2 regions of the Brevundimonas sp. GN22 genome follow, and region 1 is predicted to be linked to the other one. Evidence: predicted binding sites of a transcription regulator. Region 1 holds the regulator's gene; the other holds the start of a gene.
What was found. Region 1 encodes LexA, which represses DNA repair genes until DNA is damaged. Its sites were predicted from a motif close to ATGTTCNCNANNTGTTCT; they were not measured.

Region 2: the regulator LexA is predicted to act here: its motif matches at 4,322-4,339, upstream of OB03_RS14835 (ImuA family protein).

What each region holds. Positions count from the first base shown of each region.
Region 1 is NZ_JSYD01000015.1:36,127-43,888, forward strand. Features, by position in the region: gene gltX (glutamate--tRNA ligase) at 1-358, opposite strand, end outside; gene OB03_RS02595 (ComEC/Rec2 family competence protein) at 465-2,525, shown strand; gene lexA (transcriptional repressor LexA) at 2,519-3,217, opposite strand; tRNA gene OB03_RS02605 (tRNA-Asp) at 3,410-3,486, opposite strand; gene OB03_RS02610 (GNAT family N-acetyltransferase) at 3,677-4,237, opposite strand; gene OB03_RS02615 (S9 family peptidase) at 4,237-6,429, opposite strand; gene OB03_RS02620 (trypsin-like serine peptidase) at 6,500-7,321, shown strand; gene OB03_RS02625 (energy transducer TonB) at 7,288-7,762, opposite strand, start outside.
Region 2 is NZ_JSYD01000183.1:26,177-33,938, reverse strand. Features, by position in the region: gene rpsA (30S ribosomal protein S1) at 1-580, opposite strand, end outside; gene cmk ((d)CMP kinase) at 806-1,456, opposite strand; gene OB03_RS14860 (hypothetical protein) at 1,461-1,736, opposite strand; gene OB03_RS14855 (hypothetical protein) at 1,733-2,008, opposite strand; gene aroA (3-phosphoshikimate 1-carboxyvinyltransferase) at 2,005-3,297, opposite strand; gene OB03_RS14845 (TIGR02300 family protein) at 3,459-3,920, shown strand; tRNA gene OB03_RS14840 (tRNA-Ala) at 4,045-4,120, shown strand; gene OB03_RS14835 (ImuA family protein) at 4,356-5,132, shown strand; gene OB03_RS14830 (Y-family DNA polymerase) at 5,140-6,603, shown strand; gene OB03_RS14825 (error-prone DNA polymerase) at 6,600-7,762, shown strand, end outside.

The sequences.
Region 1 (7,762 bases):
CGGCCTTGGCCTGATCGCGCAGAGCCCCGGTTTCTTCAGCGGAAAGGTAGTCGCGATAGGCGTGACCGGTGTCGAGCAGTTGCTGGACTACCTCGCGGTGACGGTCAGCGCGCGAGAACTGATAGACCGGTTCTTCATCGGCGTGGAGGTTCAGCCAGTCCAGACCATCGAAAATGGCCTTTACCGCTTCGTCGGTCGAGCGCTCGCGGTCGGTGTCTTCAATACGGATCAGGAATTTGCCGCCGTGGCCCTTGGCGTACAACCAATTGAATAACGCGGTTCTCGCGCCGCCGATATGCAGGTAGCCTGTCGGCGAGGGGGCAAAGCGGGTGACAACAGTCGAAGATGGGGAGGTCATAGGCAATGAGTCCAATTCGGCCGCCCTTATACGCTCGTCAGCGACAAAACGAAGCCTTACGGTAAAGTTGATCGACGGTTTCCGTTCTCTCCTTAAGCACGAATGGATGGCCCAAAGTGACCGCTGGCCACTGTGGAGCGCCGTCTGCTTTGGTGCAGGTTGTGCCAGTTATTTCTGGTTTCGGACAGAGCCACCCCTTTGGCCGCTGCTTATATTTGCGGCCCTAAGCCTTTTAACGTGGGGATTTTCGCGTGTCCGAGGTGCGGCCAGATCGGTAACTTTGCCGTTGCTCATGCTCGCCTGCATGGCTGGAGGACTAGCCACGGGCAAGGCGCGTTCCGATGCAGTTGCTGCGCCCATTGCGCCGTCTATGGGCAAACCGACTTTGGTCGAAGCGTATGTAATCGATGTCGATTCTCCGGGGGCGAGAGGTCATCGCGTGATTCTGGCACCGGTTCGGATTCGCGGACTGGAGCCAGAGCAGGTTCCGCATCGCGTCCGCGCCACTGTCAAAGGCGAGCCCCCGCGACCGGGTGAGGCGGTGACGATATTCGGGCTTTTGAACCCTCCGCCCGCCCCGGCCAGTCCGGGCAGCTACGACTTCGGGCGAGGGGCATGGTTCGAGAGTATGGGCGGCGTATTGTTCGGTCTGACGGAGGCGCGATCTGCCGATCTTGCCGAGCCACCCTACGCAGTGCGGCAGGAAATGCGCATCAATGCGATCCGGTTCGCGTTGGCCGAAAGGTTGGTAGCGCGGCTGGGCGAACAAAGAGGCGGCATTGCCGCCGCAATGGTCACGGGCCACGAGACTTGGATCGGTGCAGACGACCTCCAGGCGATGCGGGATTCGGGACTGGCGCACATCCTGTCGATCTCGGGCCTGCACATGGCGGTGGTTGGGGGATTTGTATTCTTCCTGATACGCCTGCTGGTGGCTCTGGTGCCGTGGCTGGCGTTAAGGGCGTCCGGAAAGAAGATTGCAGCCGTGGCGGGCTTGCTGGCGGTCGGGGCCTATCTGTTGCTGTCCGGTGCACCGGCTCCGGCCGAAAGGGCGGCGGTGACAGCAGCGATTGCCTTCGGTGCCATTCTGCTGAACAGAAAAGCCATCAGCATGCGGGCGCTGGCGACGGCCGCTTTCGTCGTTCTCTTGTTGCAACCCGAAGCGGTGATCACGCCCGGCTTCCAAATGTCGTTTGCAGCAACGGCTGCTCTGGTGGCGCTAGCCGAGATTTGGCCAAGACGGATACGCGAGATCAACACGCCATGGCCGATAGCCGCGCTCCAACGGGCACTTTCGTGGGGTGGCACAGCGATCGCAGCAAGCCTGGTGGCGGGGCTCGCGACGGGGCCTTTCGTGATGCATCACTTCAACCGCACCAGCGTCTATGGACTGGTTGCGAATATGGCCAGCGCGCCGTTGGCGGATTTGATCATGCTTCCGGCGCTGGCCTTGGGTGCGGTGTTGGAGCCATTCGGGCTTGGCGGACCGTTCCTCTGGGTTGCAGGCGTGGGCGTGGAGGCCATGTTGGCGGTCGGGCATTGGGCTGCCTCCTTGCCCGGAGCTGTTCAGACCATGGCCAGTGCACCCGCTATAGCCCTTCCGGTCGCCTTCATCGGCGTTCTGTTCATGTGCCTATGGCGCGGATGGCTGCGACTGCTTGGACTACCCATGGCATGCGCGGTTTTGTTGTGGCCGCGACCTGAACCTCCATCGATCTGGATAGGCGAGGCCGCCACCAATGCCGCATGGGTTGAAGGCCAGCAGGCGACAGTTTTTCGTCCTGTCAGGGCATTCGCATCGCAGATCTGGGCGCAGCGATGGAATTTGGAAGTTCAGCAGCGCGACAAGTCCGACTGGACTTGCGGGAGAACGCATTGTCACCAATCCGAAGGCATCGCCCCTATAGCGCTGTGGTGGGGAAGGGCGGTGCCGGCAACCGACAAGCTGGAGGCTATGTGCATGGCCGCGGAAGTCGTTGCCGTCAGGTCGGTCGTGGCGGATTTACCTGCGGCCTGTAGCAATCGTCTGGTGCTGGACGGTCATGACTTCGCTGAAGGCGGAGCCGTCCAACTTTGGCGCGACCCCTCGGGTTGGCGTGCCAAATGGGTGCGGGACACGCGCGGGGTCAGGCCTTGGTCACGCTGGGGCGACCCCGACTATCAGTGATAGCGGCGCAGCAGGCCCACCAGCTTGCCCTGAACCTCGACCTGATCCGGACCGAAGATGCGGGTCTCATAGGCGCGGTTGGCCGGTTCCAGCGCAATCGACTGACCCTTGCGGCGCAGACGCTTGAGGGTAGCCTCTTCGCCTTCGACCAGAGCGACGACGATTTCGCCGTTGTTGGCGTTGTTGGTGCGTTTAATGACGACGGTGTCGCCATCGAAGATGCCCGCTTCGATCATGGAATCGCCCTCGATCTCCAGCAGGTAGTGCTCTCCGGAGCCCAGCATGGATTCGGGAACGAAAAAGCGGTCCTGTTCGTGCTGAATAGCGGCAATCGGCGTACCGGCGGCGATCTTGCCCAGCAGCGGCAGTTCGCGCACGTCGTTCGCCGCTTGAGGCACGGCGCGGTTCTGGCCGCCACCTTCGATGACATCAGGCTTGAACGGTGCGCGGCCCTTGGCGGGTGCAGCAGCCGTGGCCTGTTCCGGCATTTTGACAACTTCGAGAGCGCGGGCGCGGTGCGCCAGTCGGCGAATGAAGCCACGTTCCTCAAGAGCGGTGATCAGGCGGTGGATGCCCGACTTCGATGCCAGATCCAGCGCTTCCTTCATCTCGTCGAAAGAAGGCGACACGCCGGTTTCCTTGATGCGTTCGTGGATGAACATCAGGAGTTCGTGCTGCTTCTTGGTGAGCATGTCAGAGCGCTTTCAGAACAAGGCGTGAACCGTTGCCGAATGTTCTGTAAGTGTTCTGGTTAAAAGTCAACTAACGCCAGCTTGAAACAACAACAGGCGCACGAGGGCGCTGGGCGGTTTGTTTCAATTTTCAGGAAAGCGTTTCGGACCAAGAGCGGTATGCGCCACTCCGTACTTCTTAAAGAAGGGGAGTGGCGCGAGTGACGGGGCTCGAACCCGCGACCTCCGGCGTGACAGGCCGGCACTCTAACCAACTGAGCTACACCCGCTTGGTCCCGTTCGCGCCTTGTCCGGCGGGAACGAGGTGGTGTTTAGGTGGGGCTTCGTTTCGGGTCAACGGAAAAAATGCAGAGCCCTGAAAAAATACGGCAATTTGCGAAATGGATAGCGAATTCAGAACCTTGTTAGATACGAAGACGGGGACGTTGCCGCCCCCGCAAAAGCCCGCAAATCCGGCCTTTATCGTCCCTTGTCACTGAGCAGAAGCGCTGGCCCATCCGGCGGCGTGGTGTCTCCGGCCCCGAGTGAGAGCTGCATGAAAATAACGTCGCGCCATCCGTCCAACTTCCATCCAGCAGATGTGAATCGGCCGGAATCCGCGAATCCCCGTGAGCGATGCAGCGCGATTGACGACTCATTTTCGGAATCGCCGATGACCGCGACCATCTGGCGGACGCCTTTTCCTTCGCATTCGTGAATCAGTCGGTCGAGAAGAGCGCCGCCGACGCCCATGCCCTTGGCTTCCGGATCGAGATAAATCGAATCCTCGGCCATGTAACGATAGGCCTCGCGGGCGCGGAACGGACCGGCATAGGCATAGCCCATGACCTGACCGTCTTTCTCGGCAACCAGATAGGGCATGCCCAGCGCCCGCACATAGGCAAAGCGGGCTTTCATCTCGTTTTCGGTCGGGGGCACCAATTCGAAAGTGCCGCAGGCTTCGTTGACCCATCTGGCATAGATTTGCGTGATGGCGAGGAAGTCATCTTCCACCGCCTCACGAATAATGAACTCAGGCATCAGGCGAAGTCTTTTTCCCAGCCCTTGTTCACGGCCCAGATCGCGAAGGCGTAATCCAGCGCGATATCCTTCAGATAGTCGAAGCGACCCGACGAGGCGAAGTGGCCCGCCTCCATATTGATCTTCAGCAGGACGGGATTGGTCGAGGTGGTGTGGTCGCGCAGACGGGCGACCCATTTCTGCGGTTCCCAATAGGTCACGCGGGGGTCGGACAGACCGCCGGTCGCCAGTACCGCGGGGTACGCCTTGGCCGAAATCTGATCGTATGGGCTGTACGACCACATGTAGTCGTAAGCTTCGGCGTCCTCGAGGGGATTACCCCATTCCGGCCATTCCGGCGGGGTGAGGGGCAGGGAGGTGTCGCTCATGGTGTTGATCAGGTCCACGAACGGTACGCCGCCGATGATGCCTGCCCACAGTTCGGGGCGCATATTGGTGACGGCCCCCATCAGCAGACCACCAGCCGAGCGGCCCTCGGCCACGATGTGGCCTGCGCGGGCATAGTCTTTGTCGATCAGGTGATCGGCGGCCGCGATGAAGTCGGTGAAGGTGTTCTTCTTGGTGAAGCGGCGGGCGTTCAGGAACCAGTTCCAGCCCTTGTCCGCACCACCGCGAATGTGGGCGATGGCATAGATGAAGCCGCGATCCACCAACGACAGACGGTTGGTCGAGAAGCCCGCAGGCATCGACATACCGTAGGAGCCATAGCCGTACAGCAGCACAGGCGCGCTGCCGTCCGCGGGCGTGTCCTTGTGGCGCAGGATGGAGACGGGGACCAGTTCTCCGTCGGCAGCCGGAGCGTTCAGGCGTTCGACGATGTAATCGGCGGGGTTATGACCCGACGGCACTTCCTGAACCTTGCGCAGGGTGCGCTCGCGGGTCTTCTGGTCATAGTCGTAAACCGAGGTCGGCGTGGACATGGAATTGTAGGTGTAGCGGATAACCGTAGTGTCGAATTCCGACGCGCCTGCCAGCGACAGGCTGTAGGCCGGCTCGTCCACGGCGATCTCGTGCTCTGAACCCGCGCGGTCGCGAATGACGATCCTGGTGTTGGCGTCCGAGCGTTCCTGACGCGAGACAAAGTCCTTCGTCAGCGAGAAGCCTTCGATGTACCGACCCGGCGTATGGGGAACGAGGTCCGTCCAGTTGGCCTTGGCGGGGGCGTTTGTCGGGGCTTCGACGATTTTGAAGTCGATGGCGTCGTCAGCGTTGGTACGGATTACCCAGCGGTCGCCCCAGTGATCCATCGAATAGAGGCGGGCCTCTACGCGCGGCTCTACGACCACCGGCGTTGCGGTGGGGTTGGTGCCCGGGATCAGACGCGATTCTGAAGTTTCCTGATTGGCGATTGTCACCAGCATGAAGGCATCGTCCGAAGTACGGCCGAAGCCGAGGAACATGCCCTCGTCCTCTTCCTCATAAACGAGGGTCGTTTCTCCGCCTTTGGCCGGTCGGCGGAAAATCTTGTCAGGACGGCCGTTGTCGTTGCGATTGGTCCAGAAGATCCACTGGCTGTCCGGCGAGAAGGTGAAGTCGCCCGTTGCGGAGTCGATGACATCCGGCAGGACCTGACCGGTAGCGAGGTCCTTCACGTAGATTTTGTAGACTTCGGAGCCTTGGGCATCCTCGGAATAGGCGAACAGGCTGTGATCTGGGCTGACCTCGGTATCGCCGACTTCGGAATAGGCCTTGCCCTCGGCCAGTTTGTTGGCGTCCAGCAGGATTTCTTCGCCGTCGGTGCGGCCACGCGGGCGGCGGCAGTACAGTGGGTGCTGATCACCCACATTATAGCGGGTGTAGTATTCCCACGGACCATCAGCGGACGGGACCGAGGCGTCGTCTTCCTTGATGCGGCCCTTCATCTCCTCGAACATCTGGGCCTGAAGCGTGGTGGTCGAGGCCATCATGGCTTCGCGATAGGCGCTCTCTTCGTTGAGATGCTCTTTGACGTCCTGTTTGATCAGTTTCGGATCACGCAGAACGGCCTGCCAGTTGTCGTCCTTCATCCACTGATATTCATCGGTGCGGGTGCGACCCAGCTGTTCGATGGTGACAGGGACTTTCTTGGCAACGGGCGGTACAGGGCGAGGCATTCGGGCTCCGGTAGTCTGGGTAATCGACGGGTAGGCGAGGGCAGGTGTCGCGGCCACAAGGCCGGCGACGGTGGTAGCGAGTAGCTCGCGGCGATTCATAGACCCTGCCTCCCAGTGAACTTGTGAAACGGACCTTGTGCCGGTCGCGTCATAAGGTCAAATGTCGATCATGGTCCTCGACGCATATCCCCCCGAACCGCCCGTTGCCCAGTCGCCTGCTGCCGAGTGGGACATGACCCTCGGCCTGATCAGCGCGACGATCCAGATCGACCAGTCGATTGGCGGGGGGCGACGCAAAGTCGGGACGGGATTTCTGATCGAGGCACCGCGCCCTGACGGCTCTCCTCGTGTGGTCTTGGTCACGGCTGATCACGTGTTCAGTGTCATGCCCAACGCCCAGGCGCGTGCAGGATGGCGGGTGGCCGAGGCGGACGGGAATTGGCGCTACGCCCCTCAGGAGTTCCCGATCCGCGCGGAAGACGGCACGCCCCTGTGGACCAAGCATCCGGATCAGGACGTCGCTGTCATCGAGATCGAAGCGCCGGAGGCGTTTGCCCGTGCCGCCATTCCGGTCGGCTGGCTGGGCGATTCCCAAACCTTTGACCAATGGCGCATGGGGCCAGGCGACGAGTTGTTCGCTCTGGGCTATCCGCACGGCCTGTCTGCGAACCGTGCCGGTTTTCCCATCCTACGCTCGGGGCGCATTGCATCGTGGCCGCTAACGCCGGTGCAGCATTTTGCGACCTTCCTGTTGGACTTTAACGTCTCGCAGGGAAACTCTGGCGGCCCTGTATTTTGGGTGCCGGCGGCCACACGTCGTCCGGACGTTCCTGTGCCGGACCACCCCTTTATTGCCGGCATCCTGATCAAGGAAGTTCAAGGTGACGGTGAGGGCATCGAACTGGGCGTGGTGGCCCATGCCCAATATGTCCGCGAGACACTGGCGCTGATGGACGCTCAGCGGACCACGTACGAAGAACCGCAGTCGTAGGTCTCGCAGACACGCACTCTCAGCGGGGCGAAGTTGGTTTCGGGGGAATAGATGCTGGCGACCGCCTGATCCATCTCCCGAACCCAGTCGTCCCAGTCTGCAGGCTTCTGGGCCGGCACCGAAGTCTCGCCGCGTTTGGCCAGCACCATAGCGATCCCTTTGGCCAGCAGCTTCGCGTTGGTGCGCCCGATATACATTTCGGCGATCCAAGCCTGAACTTTCATCGCGCGCTCAGGTGGCAGTTGGTGCAGGCCCCAGTCAAAGTCGGATGCCGCGTTACGATCCCGCGCTAGCGACTGTGCGGCCACCATGCCGGCCAGCAGATTTGCGTTGCTCGGCGGCGGTCCCATCCAGATCGAGGGTGGGGGATCGACAGGCTCGGGAATGAAGGGGACCGACACCTTCAGCTGTCCGTCGGTCGCCACGCCATCAACCCGTCGC
Region 2 (7,762 bases), on a different contig from region 1:
CGACCAGTTCGGTGCGCTGTTCAGCGCGGGCTTCTTCCAGGATCGCACGACGCGAGACAACGATGTTGCCGCGCGGACGGTCCATCTTCAGGATGGCGAACGGTTGTTCTTTGCCCATCAGCGGGGTGACGTCGCGAACCGGACGGATGTCGACTTGCGAACCCGGCAGGAAGGCCGAAGCACCGCCCAGATCAACAGTGAAACCACCCTTGACGCGGCCGACGATAGCACCGTTGACCGGCTGGCCTTCAGCGAAGACAGCTTCCAGACGGGTCCAGGCTTCTTCACGACGGGCTTTGTCGCGGCTGATGACGGCTTCACCCATCGCGTTCTCGACGCGCTCCAGGTAAACTTCGACGTTGTCGCCGACCTTCGGCAGGACAGCGCCTTCGCCTTGGCCGAATTCGCGCATGGCGATACGGCCTTCGGTCTTCAGGCCGACGTCGATGATGACGATGTCTTTTTCGATGCCGACAACGCGACCGTGAACGACTTGGCCTTCGCCAAGGTCGCGGCCTTGCAGTTGTTCGTCGAGCAGAGCGGCGAAATCATCGCGGGTGGGGTTAAAGGTTTCGGTCATATGACTCTTGGGGTTGATGGGAAGGGTCTTTGCGTCTGGCTGCACGCAGCTGAACGCGAAGGGGGTGAATTCGGTTTTCGGAAGGTTGGACGATACGGGGCGCACGCCTAGGCGGCTTGAATCAAACCCGTAACGCCCACGGCTGCCGAGGATCAGTGCGTTGAAATTACTAAGGACGATGGGTCTGATCGGGCGGGGATATCCTGGACATCCGGACCTTGATGATCAGAGACCGTGCTTGGCTCGCGCTGTCTCGACAATGCGGCGGGCCGCATCGAAGGCCGCTTCTATACCCATATCGGTCGTATCCAGCAAGATAGCGTCGTCCGCTTGGACCATCGGCGCGGAATCGCGACCGGCATCGCGGGCGTCGCGTTTGCGGATATCGGCCAGCATATCCTCGTAGGAAATCTCGATACCCCGCGCCGTCAACTGTTTCCAACGACGCTCGGCGCGCACTTCGGCAGAGGCTGTCACAAACAGTTTCGCTGGCGCATCCGGCACAATCACGGTGCCGATGTCACGACCGTCCAGCACTGCCCCGCCCGCTTGAGCCGCGAAATCGCGCTGGAGCTTCAGCAGCGCGGCACGCACGGACGGATGGCTGGCCACACGGCTGGCAGCTTCGCCAGCTTCGCCCGTTGTAAGGCTGGCGTCGTCGGACAAGCCCGATGGATCGAGCGCTTTGGCCACCTGACCGGCAACAGCCTCGTCACCCAGATCACCGCCCTGTGCCAACACACCCATGCCCACGGCCCGATAAAGCAGTCCCGTATCGAGGTACGGCAGGCCGTAGTGATCGGCCAGACGTGAAGCGATAGTGCCTTTGCCAGATGCGGCAGGACCATCTACGGCGATAACGAGAGACTGGGACAGGGCTCTACTTTCTGGTGATGTTGGTGACGGCGATCCACAGACAGAAAACTGCCATGCCGCCGACTAGGATTGTTGCGAGCCCGAGAAAGCCGCTCCAGAACCAAAAGGCAATAGGGTTGTCACTAAGGAATAACCCACGGCTGTAACGCGCTGCGAAATGCCCATCCCGGATGCTTTCCAACGCACCGCTCCCGAACACCCACGTTAGCCAGAACAGAAACGCCGAGGCGATAAAGTCCTTAAAGGCGCGAAACCCGTTCGGAGTGCGATTTTTGCTCATGGCTTGGGCCGCAGCGCCCGCCCGCCCAGTGCGCACAGGGCCGATATCCCGATCATGGCCCCTCCGAAACCAAAGCTTGTTCGCACCATTTTCCAGAACAGATCCGGACTTTCCGCGCGGAGCACGCGGCCGGCACGGGTATTCACGACGCCGTCAACGCTATCGGCCAGACCGGTGAAAACGAAAAATGCCGCCAAACACACAAACCCGACGGCCATCATTTGCAGCACCCGGTCAGCACGCGTGTCTTCCGGGGGCAGCCAGTGCTTCATGCGATCTTCGCGCCCAGTCCGTTCATCAGGGTGACGAAACCGGGGAAGGAGGTAGCGATCATTTCCGGATCCAGAACCGACACCGGATGCTCGGCTGCCAGCCCCAGCACCAGATGGCTCATGGCGATGCGGTGATCGTGGGCCGTTTCAATCGTCGCTCCACCCTTAACCGGACCTCCGGTGACAATGAAGCCTTCGGGTTCTTCCTCGACCTCGACACCGCAAGCCTTCAGGCCCGCCGTCATTAAGGCGATACGGTCGCTTTCCTTGACCCGCATCTCGCCAATGCCGCGCATGACCGTCTGGCCCTCGGCGAAGGCGGCAGTAGCGGCAAGGATCGGATATTCGTCGATCATGGCGGCGGCGCGCATCTCTGGCACCACCACACCCTTCAGCTTGGAATAACGTGCTGTGATGTCCGCAATCTCTTCGCCGCCAGACGTGCGGCGGTTCGAGATCGTCAGGTCTGCGCCCATTTCGATCCACGTATCGAACAGACCGGTACGCAACGGGTTAAGCATGACGCCCTCCACCGTGACTTCCGACCCTTCGACAATAAGGGCTGCCGCCAGAGGGAAAGCTGCCGAGGACGGATCGCCGGGTACAGACACCTTGGTGCCGCGCAAAGGTTGTCCGCCTTCCAGCGAGATGATCCAGCCCTCGCCTACCTCCTGAACTTCGACCTTGGCTCCGAAGGCCGTCAGCATACGCTCGGTGTGGTCGCGGCTCTTTTCAGGTTCGGTCACTCGGGTCGTGCCCTGCGCGTTCAATGCCGCCAGCAAGATGGCCGATTTGACCTGAGCCGAGGCCACGCTTTGGGTGTAATCGATGGCAACCAGTTCACCGCCGCTGACAGCGACCGGCAGGCGGTCCTCGTCCTGTTTCCAGTCGAACTTGGCACCCATTTGCGCCAGCGGGCCGGTCACGCGCTTCATCGGGCGTTTGCGCAGCGACACATCTCCATCGAAGGTCGCGGTGATCGGATAGCCTGCCACAGCCCCCATCAGCAGACGCACGCCGGTTCCAGCGTTGCCGCAGTCGATCAGGTCCTGCGGCGACTGAAGTCGACCCTTTCCGATCACTTTCCATCGACCTTGGTCAAGTTTTTCAACCGTCGCGCCCAGCGAGGACATCGCCCGCCCTGTCGCCAGAATATCTTCGCCTTCCAGCAAGCCATCAATCTCGGTCACGCCTTCGGCAAGACCGCCAAAGATCAGACTTCTATGGGAGATTGACTTGTCACCGGGGGCCTTGACCACACCCTCAAGAGGGCCACATGGGGAGGCAATAAACGTCTGAGAAGTCGTCACCCGGCTACTTGGCTCCGATAATATCTGGAAAACGTAACGCAGTCGCGCCACATAAGGCTTTTGACAGTGGCCGTTTCGGGTGGCAAGGGAGCCGCCCGATTTCCCGAGTATCAACTCAACTCCCGCCGAAGGTTTATTCCGTGGCTAATCCCGAACTGGGCCAAAAGCAGCTCTGCCCGAGCTGCCAGGCCAAATTCTACGACCTGAACCGTCGCCCGGCACGCTGCCCGAAGTGCGAAACCGAGTTCGACCCGATGGAGGAGGCTCTGAAGAGCCGTCGTGTCCGTCGCGGCGCGGGCTATGCGGCCGACGATGAAGACACCGAAGATCAAGTCGCCGACAAGGCAGTCGACGGTGACGAAGAAGAGGAAGAGGACATCGAAGCGTCCACTCCGGAAATCGATCAGGAAGGTCACGAACCAATCCTGACGCCGGACGATGACGACGATGCCGATCCGGTAGCCGACGACGCAGGTCTGGGCACCACCGATGGCGACGACGATGTTCTCGACGACGATGACGACTCCGTGCCGTTCATCGAAGACGAAGACGACGACGGTCTAGACGACGAACTGACCAAGCCTTCGCTCGACGACGAGTAAAACCAAGGTTCTGAAAACTAAGCGGAAAAAAGTTTTCAGAACCGCTTGACCTTCCGGTCGGAACTCCCTAGTTTCCGCCACCTCAACGGGGCCACAGGCACCGTCGGGACCGACCGAAAGGTTTGGGGCTTTAGCTCAGTTGGTAGAGCGCTTGCATGGCATGCAAGAGGTCAGCGGTTCGACCCCGCTAAGCTCCACCATGAACCCCTCGTCGTTACCCGCGACGAGGGGTTTTCCATTTCTGGATCAGAGATCCTTCAATCTTTTGAAATTCGAGTCTTTTTCGAAACGAGATTCCCCGAGCGGAATCTGTAGTCTGCACGCAATTTCCTCCTGACAGACCCAGTCACTTCCCTTGCGCAGTGCTTGACTCGCCTCCCCCGTGCAGCGGTATAGGAATGAGAACATTTAGAGAACATTTCCTACCGCCCGATCATGTCGTCCTCCGTCGAAATCCAGCGCCTGCGCGAGCGGCTGTCCCTGAAGGGGGCGGGTGCGGGCGTGCGGGTCCGCGGTAAGGAAACTGACGGCTTTAGAGTGGGTCTGCCGGCGCTCGACCAGCGCGTAGGCCTTTTGGGGCTGGAGGCCGTGCATGAAATTTATGCCAGTGCCGGCGATGTGCTGTGTGCTGACGGCATGGCGCTAGGCATGGCGATGCGGGCCTCCAAGGGACCGTTCCTGTGGGCGTATGAGGGGCGGCGCAATGGCGAGACGGGCCTGCCCTATGGACCGGGATTGCAGGGCTGGGGACTGGAGCCGTCACAGCTTTTGCTGATCGAAGCCTCCAGCGCCACGGCCCTTCTGGGCGTGGGTGAGGATGCGTTGCGCAGCGGGGCTTTTGGCGCGGTGATCCTGAGCAGTTGGGGCGAGAATCCGGCCTTTACCCTGACGGCCAGCCGACGGTTGAACCTTGCGGCCAGCGAAGGCGGGCGGCCGGCCTTCATTGCCCGCGCCGGAGCCCAGCCACGCGCCAGCGCCGCGCAGAGCCGATGGAAGGTGTCGCCCACCCTGTCCTCGGCACAGCCCCTTTCGGCGGGAGCCCCCGGCCTTCCCGCCTTCAAACTCGAACTTTTACGCAAACAGAACGGCCCCGTGGCGGGCGAATGGATCATGGAGTGGGATGGTGAACGGCGGATCTTCGTCACGCCGCAGGTATCTGGCCGTCTGGTTTCCGTTCCTGCCGACCGATCGGCAATCATCCGCGCGGCCTGATGCCTATGTGCCTGATGCTGATGTACCTGTGGCCTGTGTGGCCAAGCAGTCGAATGCCCTGCGTCTGACGGCGGTGAACCGTGCCGCCATCGCGGCGGGTTTGGCCTCCGGTATGACGCTGGCCGATGCCCATGCACGGGTACCGGAACTGACCACCGTCCCCAGCGAGCCCCGCGCGGACGAGGAACTGATGGCGCGGCTGGTCGATGGCTTTGGCCGTTTCTCGCCCTTGGTCGCGCGGGACAATCCGCACGGACTGATGCTGGACATCACCGGATGCGCACACCTGTTCGGCGGCGAGGACGGGATGATGGCCGCCGTGCGCCGCCTTGCCGAACGCGCCCGATTGCAGGTTCGGCTGGCGATTGCGCCCACCCCGCACAGCGCCCGCGCTTTGGTCCGGTTCGGGCCGGAAGGCGCTGTGAGCGATACCGATGTCGGCACCACCGCCGGAAAACTTGCCGTCGAGGCATTGGAACGACCCGCCAGCGAGATCACCGCGCTGAAACGGGCGGGGCTGAAAAGGTTGGCCGATGTCGACGCCCGCCCTCGCGCCGCCATGGCCGCCCGCTTTGGAGAGGACTTTTGCCATGTGCTGGACCGGACCATCGGGCGGATCGACATCCGCATCACGCCTGTTCGTCTGCCCGCCCCCATTGTCGCGGACCGCAGACTGGCCGAGCCGATCCTGCACCTTGATCCGGTCGAGGGGATTATCGCCGACCTGCTGGCCGATACCGAACAGCAGATGGAGCAAACTGCCAAGGGCGGGCGCGCCTTTACCCTGACAGTGTTCCGGCTGGATGGCTGGACGCGGCGAGTGACGGTGCGCACGGGCCGCGCCATGCGTCAGGTCGCGCCCCTGATGCGGCTGTTCCACGAGCGGCTGCAGGCGCTGGACACGCCGATCGATCCGGGCTTTGGCCTCGACCAGTTCCGGATGGAGGTGGACGATCTGGTCACACTGGCGGCCCAGCAGGTGCGACTGGATGAACCCGCGCGGCGGGGGGAGAGTCTTGAGGACCTGACGGATCGCCTATCTACCCGTCTGGGCGCACAGGCCGTGATGCGGGTGAAATCGACAGGCTCGCATCTGCCGGAACGGGCCTGCGTTCTGCGCCCTGCGCTTCACCCTGCCCGCGCCGATGAAGGCGACGACTGGCCCGAGCTAAAGCGCGACGGGTTGGAGCGGCCCATGACCCTGTTCAATCCGCCCCAGCCGATTGAGGCCATCGCTCTTGCCCCCGACAGTCCGCCCGCTCGTTTCGTCTGGCGACGGGTCACGCGCCGCATCATCCGCGCCGAAGGGCCGGAGCGGATCGAGGGCGAGTGGTGGCGACGCCCTCGCCATCGGGTGCGCGATTACTACCGCGTCGAGGACGATACGGGGCACCGCTACTGGCTGTTCCGCGCAGGCCATTATGGTGAGGAGCCTGCCCCGCGCTGGTATGTCCACGGGCTGTTCGCATGACGGGCCCAAGGCCCATCGCCTATGCAGAAACGGTTTGCGCCAGCAACTTTTCCTTCCTGCGCGGCGCGTCGCATCCAAAGGATCTGGTGCTGTCGTCCTTGCTGTGCGGACAGGCGGGGCTGGGCCTTGCCGACCGAAACAGCGCAGCAGGCGTGGTGCGGGCGTGGAGTGCGCTGAAAACCCTGCGCAACGAAGGCTGGGTCCCGCCCGAGCGTATACGTCTGGGCAGCAGTCCGGGCGAGGTCGTCTATGTGGACAGCAAGACCGAGGAGAGTATTGCCGAGCGCATCCGCACCACCGCCGAGAACTTCAAACTGATGACCGGTGCGCGGCTGGTGTTCGCAGACGGCACGTCCGATGTGGTGGCCTATGCCGAGGATCGGGCGGGCTGGGGGCGATTGACGCGGCTGCTGACACTGGGGGCCCGACGGGCGACCAAGGGTCAGTCCATCCTGACCAAGGCGGACCTTATGGCCCATGCCGAGGGGCTATTGCTGATCGCCATGGGCGGAACGACCGACTGGCTGGGCGAACTGAATGACGCGCGTCACGGGGCGGTATGGCTGGGTACAACCATGCATCGACGCGGCCACGACCGCAGACGGCTGGCCGCTTCGCACGATATGGCGATACGTGCGGGCGTCCCGCTGCTGGCATGCAATGATGTACTGTATCACTCCAGCAGCGAGCGCGATCTTCAAGACGTGCTGACCTGTATCCGCGAGGGCGTCAGCATCGAGCGCGCAGGTCAGCACCTGCTCGCCAATGGCGAGCGGCATCTGAAAACGCCTGCCGAAATGGCTCGCCTGTTCAGCGATCACCCCGAGGCTTTGCGCGAGAGTCTGACCCTGCTGGAACGATGCCAGTTCGATCTGGGGCAACTGAAATACGAATATCCGGACGAGCCTGTGCCCGAGGGCTGGAGCGCCAATGACTGGCTGAGGGCACTGGTCGAACAACACCTTCCGGTGCGTTACCCGCTGGGCGCGCCTGCTCATGTGCGCGACCTGATCGAAAAGGAACTGGCCTTTATCGGCGAGCGCGATCTGGCCAACTATTTCCTGACCATCCACGACATCGTCCATGTGGCCCGCCAGAAGGGCATACTGTGCCAAGGGCGCGGATCGGCAGCCAACTCGGCGGTCTGTTATGTGCTGGG